Regions from separate parts of the Massilia suwonensis genome, predicted to be linked through region 2. Evidence: predicted binding sites of a transcription regulator. Region 2 holds the regulator's gene; the other holds the start of a gene.

Region 1 (3,409 bases), 570 kb from region 2:
CGATCGTGTGGACGCGCTGGCCGGTCTTGAATTGCACGTGCTGGAACAGCAGTTCTTCGGAATTGATCGAGACGGCGGCCGGGATATGCAGCAGGTCGCAGACTTCTTTCAGGTTGGACCACAGGCGGCCCTGGCGTTGGCGGCCTGCTTCCATAGGAGTGGAATGCATGGTCGACGAGGCGTTGCGTTGTTCTGGCGTTTGCTGGGACTGCATGCTTTTCTCCAGTGAAGAATTCGAGCTGGCGCGGCGTGGTGGGGTGCCGCTACCGGGTGCTTCAATAGGATTCATCAAGCGGCAGGCTTGGCTTACGGAGAAAAATTAGATCGCAAGCAAGTCGATACGCTGAATTCAGTATGCCAACACGAGTTCGGCATTGGTATCAGCAATGGCTGAATGTGTAGGTAGGAGGGGAGCTAAGGCTGTAGGAATATTCTTACCACAGCGGGGCGTCGCGTCAAGGGGGAGGTAGGATGCCCGTGCTGCAGGCTCCCGGGTGCCCAGCACGCCCCGTGGCGCGCATGGCACAAATGACTGTGAACCGTTGTCAAACGTCTTTTGGGCCCGCAGCGCCAAAGCGCCCAGGCCCGCAACCGGCTTGCTGCCGGGGCCGTTCAGGCTTTCAGCGGCGCCAGCAGCCGGTGGGCGACGGCGTATTGCACCATTTCCGACAGCGAAGTCATGCCCATCTTCTGCATGATGCGGGTCTTGTGGGTGCTGACGGTTTTCACCGACAGGTGCAGGTTGTTGGCGATCTCGGTGATCGACTTGCCGCCGACCAGCAGCGAAAACACTTCGAATTCACGGTCCGAGAGCTGCTTGTGCAGCAATTGCTCGTTCGGCGCCATGATGTTCAGGGCCAGTTGCTCGGCGACCTCGGTGCTGATATAGGGCCGGCCCGAGGCCACCTTGCGGATCGCCCCGACCAGCTGGGTGCCCGCGCTTTCCTTGGTGAGATAGCCCTGGGCGCCGGCGCGGATGGCGCGCACCGCATATTGTTCTTCCTCGTGCATGGTGAGGATCAGGATCGCCAGCTTGGGCGCTTCGCTGCGCACCTGGCGAATCAGGTCGACGCCGCTGCGTCCGGGCATCGACAAATCGAGCAGCAGCAGGTCGAAGCCGCCCTGGCGCACCAGCGACAGCACCTCGAAGCCGTTGGTGGCTTCGCCGACGATTTCGACGTCGAGCGCACCGTCCAGGATGCGCTTGAGTCCCTCGCGCATGATCGTATGGTCATCGGCAATGACGATTCTTATCATGTAGCCGTTCCCCCAGGCCGCGGCGCACCGCGGCTGTTCTAATATAGTAGGCAGGGCGCCGGCCTCAGGTGGCGGCTGGCTCGTTGATCAGGCGGTGCACCAGTACCGGCTTGGTCGTATGCGACAGCACCTTGTTGGTGACGCTGCCCAGCAGGATCTGGCCCCAGCCGCTGCGTCCGTGCGAGCCCATGAAGATCAGGTCGCAGCCTTCCTGTTCGGCGACGTCGACGATCTTGAGCGCCGTGGCATCGGAAAAGGCCGTCATGCAGCTGTGCTGCAGGCCGGCGCCGGCGCAGGAACGCATGATCCTGCCCATGTAGTCTTCACCGGTGCGCCGCATCTGCGCGATGTATTCGTCCTCGCTGGGATAGGCGGGCGGGATGATTTCGACGTAGACCGGATACTGGTATTCCGGCGCGACGAACAGGGCCAGCACCTCGGCCCCCATCTGCTGCGCGAACTTGACGCCGGCACAGGCCGTGTGCTGCGACACGGCCGAGCCGTCGGTGGTGATCAGGATTTTCCGGTACATGATAAGCCCTCCATACGCCACGCTATTGTGGCTTCTGAATCGCGTTCCGGGCTTGTGACCGCGCAAGCTGTTGACTTTGCTCAAACACGAGCTTGCCTGCTTCGGAACGCCTCGAAAAACGGTGCACAATCGACGCGACCACAAAACAACACCTGACTTGCGAAAATATTCAGGAACTGCATGGTTTTATTGTCGCGGAATTAAGTTTCCTTGTCCATTTCGTTGTATTGCTTTTTCCGAGATTTACCTACGGCAACTACGCTGCTAAACTCGCTTACTGAATTTACGGGCTTCCAGTCGCTGCATGACGCGCGCGGGAGTCCACATCCAACGGACCGAAGCACGCAAGATTGCGACACATTCATATTATGGAGAAGCAGGAATTATGACCGACGCCGCCGACGATTTCGACGCCTTATTCGAGGAAGTGGCAGCCCAGCGCGCCAGTGCGCCGGCGCCTGCTGCGCCGGTAGCCGAGGCCGTGGCGGCACCTGCCGCCGCCGACGAAGACGACCTGGAAGCCTTGTTCGACCAGGTGGCCTCCAGCCAGCCGCCTGCGGCAGCCGGCGCGCCGACCGCCGCCCTGGCAACGGCCGCCGTGGCGACCGTCGCCGTGGCCAATGTCGCCGCCGAAGAGGGCGCCGAGGGCGACAAGAACATGTACGAACGCCTGGGCGGCATCGTGCGCCTGCTGCACGACTCGCTGCGCGAGCTGGGCTACGACCGCGCGCTGACCGAGGCGTCCTCGCAGATCAACGACGCTCAGGACCGCCTGGAATACGTCGCCACGCTGACCGAACAGGCCGCCAACAAGGTGCTCAACACCCTGGACGACGGCATGCCGGCCCAGGACAAGCTGTCGAAGCAGGCCTCCGAGATGGAAACCCGCTGGGCCGACCTGTTCGCGGGCAAGCTGAGCCTGGACGAATTCAAGGCCCTGGCCGGCGATTCGCGCCAGTTCGCGGCAACTGTGGCAGAGGCGACCGAGGCGGAAAAAGCCCGCCTGCTGGAAATCATGATGGCCCAGGACTTCCAGGACATCACCGGCCAGCTGATCAAGAAGGTCGTGGGTATCACCAAGACCGTGGAAAACGAACTTGCCCAGCTGCTGCGCGACAACGCGCCGCCGGAAACGCGCGCCAAGCTGGCCGAAAAGGAAGCAGCTCCCGCTCAATTGATGTCCGGTCCGTCCATGCCGTCCGCGGCGCTGGACCAGGATAACGTCGACGACCTTCTTGCCGATCTGGGATTCTAATGGACGATATGCTCAAGGACTTCGTCGTCGAGGCGATGGATCTGGCTGTCAATGTTGAAGAACACCTCCTGCGCCTCGAACGCGATCCGGAAAACAAGGAAACGCTGAATGCGGTGTTTCGCTCGTTCCACACGATCAAGGGCGGTGCCGGGTTCATGGGCCTGCCTGCGCTCGTCGCGGCCTGCCACCTGACCGAGAACCTGTTCGACGCGCTGCGCACCGGCGCCGCGCCGGTCACGCCGCTGTCGATCGAGGCGGCGCTGCAGGCTTCGGGCTTCGTGGCCGACCAGCTGAACGACCTGAACAACGGCACCGCGCCCGAAGCGCTGGCGCCGATGCCGCAGGACCTGGAACGCATCCTGATG
Region 2 (3,409 bases):
GGTGCGGGACGCCGACCGCATAGCGCGTTTTCTCGGCCTCCATGTCGGGAATCCCGAACAGCAGCAAGGGCACCGCCTCGCCGGGCTCGTTCTGCCAGTGCCCTTCCATCGCGGCCAGCTTGGCCGGCTGGTGCTCGAGCGTGTTGAGGCCATGGAAGTCGCCGATCACGGCCTGGATCGGCGCGACCAGCAGGATCATCCACATCGCCATCGACAGCATCTTACGCACCGCCGGGTTGTCCCTTTTACGCAGTAATTGCCACGCACCGGTGGCACCGACGATCAGGGCGGTGGTCAGGTAGGCCGCCACCACCATGTGCATCAGGCGATACGGAAAGGAGGGATTGAACACGATCGCCAGCCAGTCGGCGGGCACCATGCGGTTGCCCTCGATGGCATAGCCTTGCGGCGTCTGCATCCAGCTGTTGGCGGCCAGGATCCAGGTCGCGGAAATCAGCGTGCCGACGGCGACCATGCAAGTGGCAAGGAAATGCAGGCCGGGGCCGACCCGGGTCCAGCCGAACAGCATCACGCCAAGAAAGCCCGCTTCCAGGAAGAAGGCGGTCAGCACCTCGTAGGCCAGCACCGGCCCCATGATGGAGCCGGCGAATTCGGACATGTAGCTCCAGTTGGTGCCGATCTGGTAGGCCATCACGATGCCCGAGACCACGCCCATGCCGAACATGACGGCGAAGATCTTCAGCCAGAAGTGGTAGAGGTCGACGTAGACCTGGCGCCTGGTGCGCAGCCAGGACAGTTCGAGCACGGCCAGGTAGCTGGCAAGGCCGATGGTCACCGCCGGGAACAGGATGTGGAAGGACATCGTAAACGCGAACTGGATGCGTGCCAGGTCCAATGCCGACAGGCCGAACATGTGTTCTCCTCTGGATGCGGTGTCCGGAATCTAGCACGACAGTGGGGGCGCACGATTGCCCGATTGACCAGAGCAGAGCTTCGTCTAGCCGGATGCGTGCGCGCTCTTGCACCGTTGTATCAACCTATTCCAAGCGGATAACAATGTCCGGAACGCTGGGAGCGCGCCGCTGACCGGTCTATAATCCGCTTAACCATTCAATGTCTTCGAACCGATGAGCCAGGCCATCCACTTCCCCAACAGCGCACCGGTCAGCCTGGGCGCCATCAAGGCCAGCTGCGCCGCCTGCAGCATGCATCAGCTGTGCCTGCCGATGGGCCTGGACGATGCCGACATCAACCGCCTCGACCAGATCATCGGCAGCCGGCGCCGTCTTGTACGCGACGAGCGCCTGTACGCCATGGGCGAGCCTTTCCGCAGCCTGTACGCGGTGCGCTACGGCCATTTCAAGACCTACCAGATCAACGCGGCCGGCGAGCAGCAGATCACGGGTTTCCAGATGGCCGGCGAACTGCTGGGCATGGATGCGATCAGCGGCGACCGCTACCACTGCGACGCCGTCGCGCTGGAAGACAGCGAAGTCTGCGAAATTCCGTTCGCGCGCCTGGAAGAACTGTTCGGCCACGTGCCGACCCTGTTGCGTCACTTCCACAGGATCATGAGCCAGGAAATCACGCGCGAGCAAAACGTCATGCTGCTACTCGGCAATATGCGCGCCGAGCAGCGCTTTGCCGTCTTCCTGGTCAATCTGTCGGCCCGCTATGCCGCGCGCGGCTACTCGAGTACGGAATTCGGCCTGCGCATGTCGCGCGAAGACATCGGCAATTACCTCGGTCTGACCATCGAAAGCGTCAGCCGCCTGCTCTCGCGCTTCAAGAAGCAGGGCTGGATCGAAGTGGACAAGCGCGAAGTCAAGCTGCTCGACCCGGCCAAGCTGAAGGCGATCGCCGCCGGAACCGACCAGTGCGCTCCGATGTCCTGAAGCGTTTTTTCAGAAGGTAATCTGCACCGAGGACGCGCTGCGTGTAGCCGCGCCGTGGAACACGGCTTCGATGTTGTTACCGTCCGGATCGAGCACGAAGGCGGCGTAGTAGCCCGGATGATAGGGACGCTCGCCGGGCGCGCCGTTGTCCTTGCCGCCGGCGTTTAATGCTGCCTGGTAGAAGGCATCGACCATGGCGCGGCCGGCGGCCTGGAAGGCCAGGTGGAGGCGGCCGGTCAGCTTGCCCTGGGCGGCCTGGCTGTCGGCGGTGGAGACGAACAGTTCGTCGTACCAGAAATAATCGTCGCCCTCGCCGCCCAAGGGGATGCGAAGTGTCTCGAAGATCGCGGTGTAGAAGCTGCGGGAGGCTGGCAGGTCCTTGACCACCAGCTGGATGTGGTCGATCAGGCGGCCGCGGTGGAGTTGCTGGGTTTCCATTGTTGTGCTCCTGGTGAAAACACACTGGATGACCGCGCAGCTTCGCCATTATTCGTGACAGCCGCGCACCGTAGGGTGGGCATGCCCACGCGTTTTCGTACTTTACCTCACCCGAAAAACAATCGAATCCGATACGGCGCGAGGCCAGCAAGACCTTGGGGCAGCACCACAGCACGAACGCGTGGGCATGCCCACCCTACGTTACACCGCAGCCAACGACTGTCGGCGGCGGTGCGAACAATTAGGCCTTCGCCTTTTCCTTGGCGATCCAGCCATCCACCAACTGCCCCAGCACGTCCAGCGGCACCGAGCCGGCGCCCAGCACCATGTCATGGAATGCCGGCAGCGAGAACTTCGGTCCCAGTTCCGCCTTCGCCTTCTCGCGCAGTTCGACGATGCGCAGCATGCCGATCATGTAGGCCGTGGCCTGGCCCGGCCAGACGACGTAGCGGTCGACTTCCTCGACGTTGATGCCGTAGTCGACCGCCTGCTGGCGCGTCCAGCCCTTGGTATGCAGGCCGGTGTCGACGACGAGGCGCCGCGCGCGGAACAGTTCCGAGCCGAGGGCGCCGAGCAGGCCGGGGACGTCATTCTCGTACCAGCCCTGCTCCACCGCCAGGCGTTCGGTGTACAGCGCCCAGCCCTCGCTGTGCGCGCTGCCGCCGCTGAAGATGCGCTGGCTGCGGTATTTCGGGATGCCGGCCAGCTCCTGCTGGATCGCCAGCTGGAAGTGGTGGCCCGGCACGGCCTCGTGGTAGGACAGGCTGCGCATGCGGATCATGTCGAACTTCGGACCGCGCAGCGGCACCCAGAACACGCCCGGGCGGCTGCCGTCCGGCGCCGGCAGGCTGTAGTGGGCGGCGGCCGAGGCTTCGGTCAGCGGCGGCTCGCGCAACACGTCGACCGGCGCGCGCGGCTTCAGGTTGAACAGCGACTCGCTGCGCGCCTGCGCATCCTTCACCATTTCCTTGTACTTCGCCAGGATGGCGGGACGCGGGTCCTCGTCTGCCTTCGGCTGGAAGGTCGCGTCGAGCGCCTTCATGCGTGCCTCGATGCTGCCCTCGTTGAAACCGAGCGCACGCAGGTGCTTGTCCATCTCGCCTTCCAGGCGCGCC

The links. The regulator FNR, encoded in region 2, switches genes on or off when oxygen is low (the NO sensors DNR and NnrR bind a similar motif). The targets are predictions, from matches to a motif close to TTGATNNNNATCAA.
Region 1: ACFPQ5_RS15270 (universal stress protein) is a predicted target of FNR. The motif match lies at 1,860-1,873, and genes of this name have one in related genera.

What each region holds. Positions count from the first base shown of each region.
Region 1 covers NZ_JBHSMR010000013.1:1,603,588-1,606,996, reverse strand. The annotation lists gene ACFPQ5_RS15280 (Crp/Fnr family transcriptional regulator) at 1-154, opposite strand, end outside; gene ACFPQ5_RS15275 (response regulator) at 613-1,257, opposite strand; gene ACFPQ5_RS15270 (universal stress protein) at 1,322-1,789, opposite strand; gene ACFPQ5_RS15265 (protein phosphatase CheZ) at 2,175-3,044, shown strand; gene ACFPQ5_RS15260 (chemotaxis protein CheA) at 3,044-3,409, shown strand, end outside.
Region 2 covers NZ_JBHSMR010000013.1:1,032,656-1,036,064, forward strand. The annotation lists gene ACFPQ5_RS12580 (cytochrome ubiquinol oxidase subunit I) at 1-874, opposite strand, end outside; gene fnr (fumarate/nitrate reduction transcriptional regulator Fnr) at 1,089-1,856, shown strand; gene ACFPQ5_RS12590 (VOC family protein) at 1,866-2,294, opposite strand; gene ACFPQ5_RS12595 (DUF885 domain-containing protein) at 2,536-3,409, opposite strand, start outside.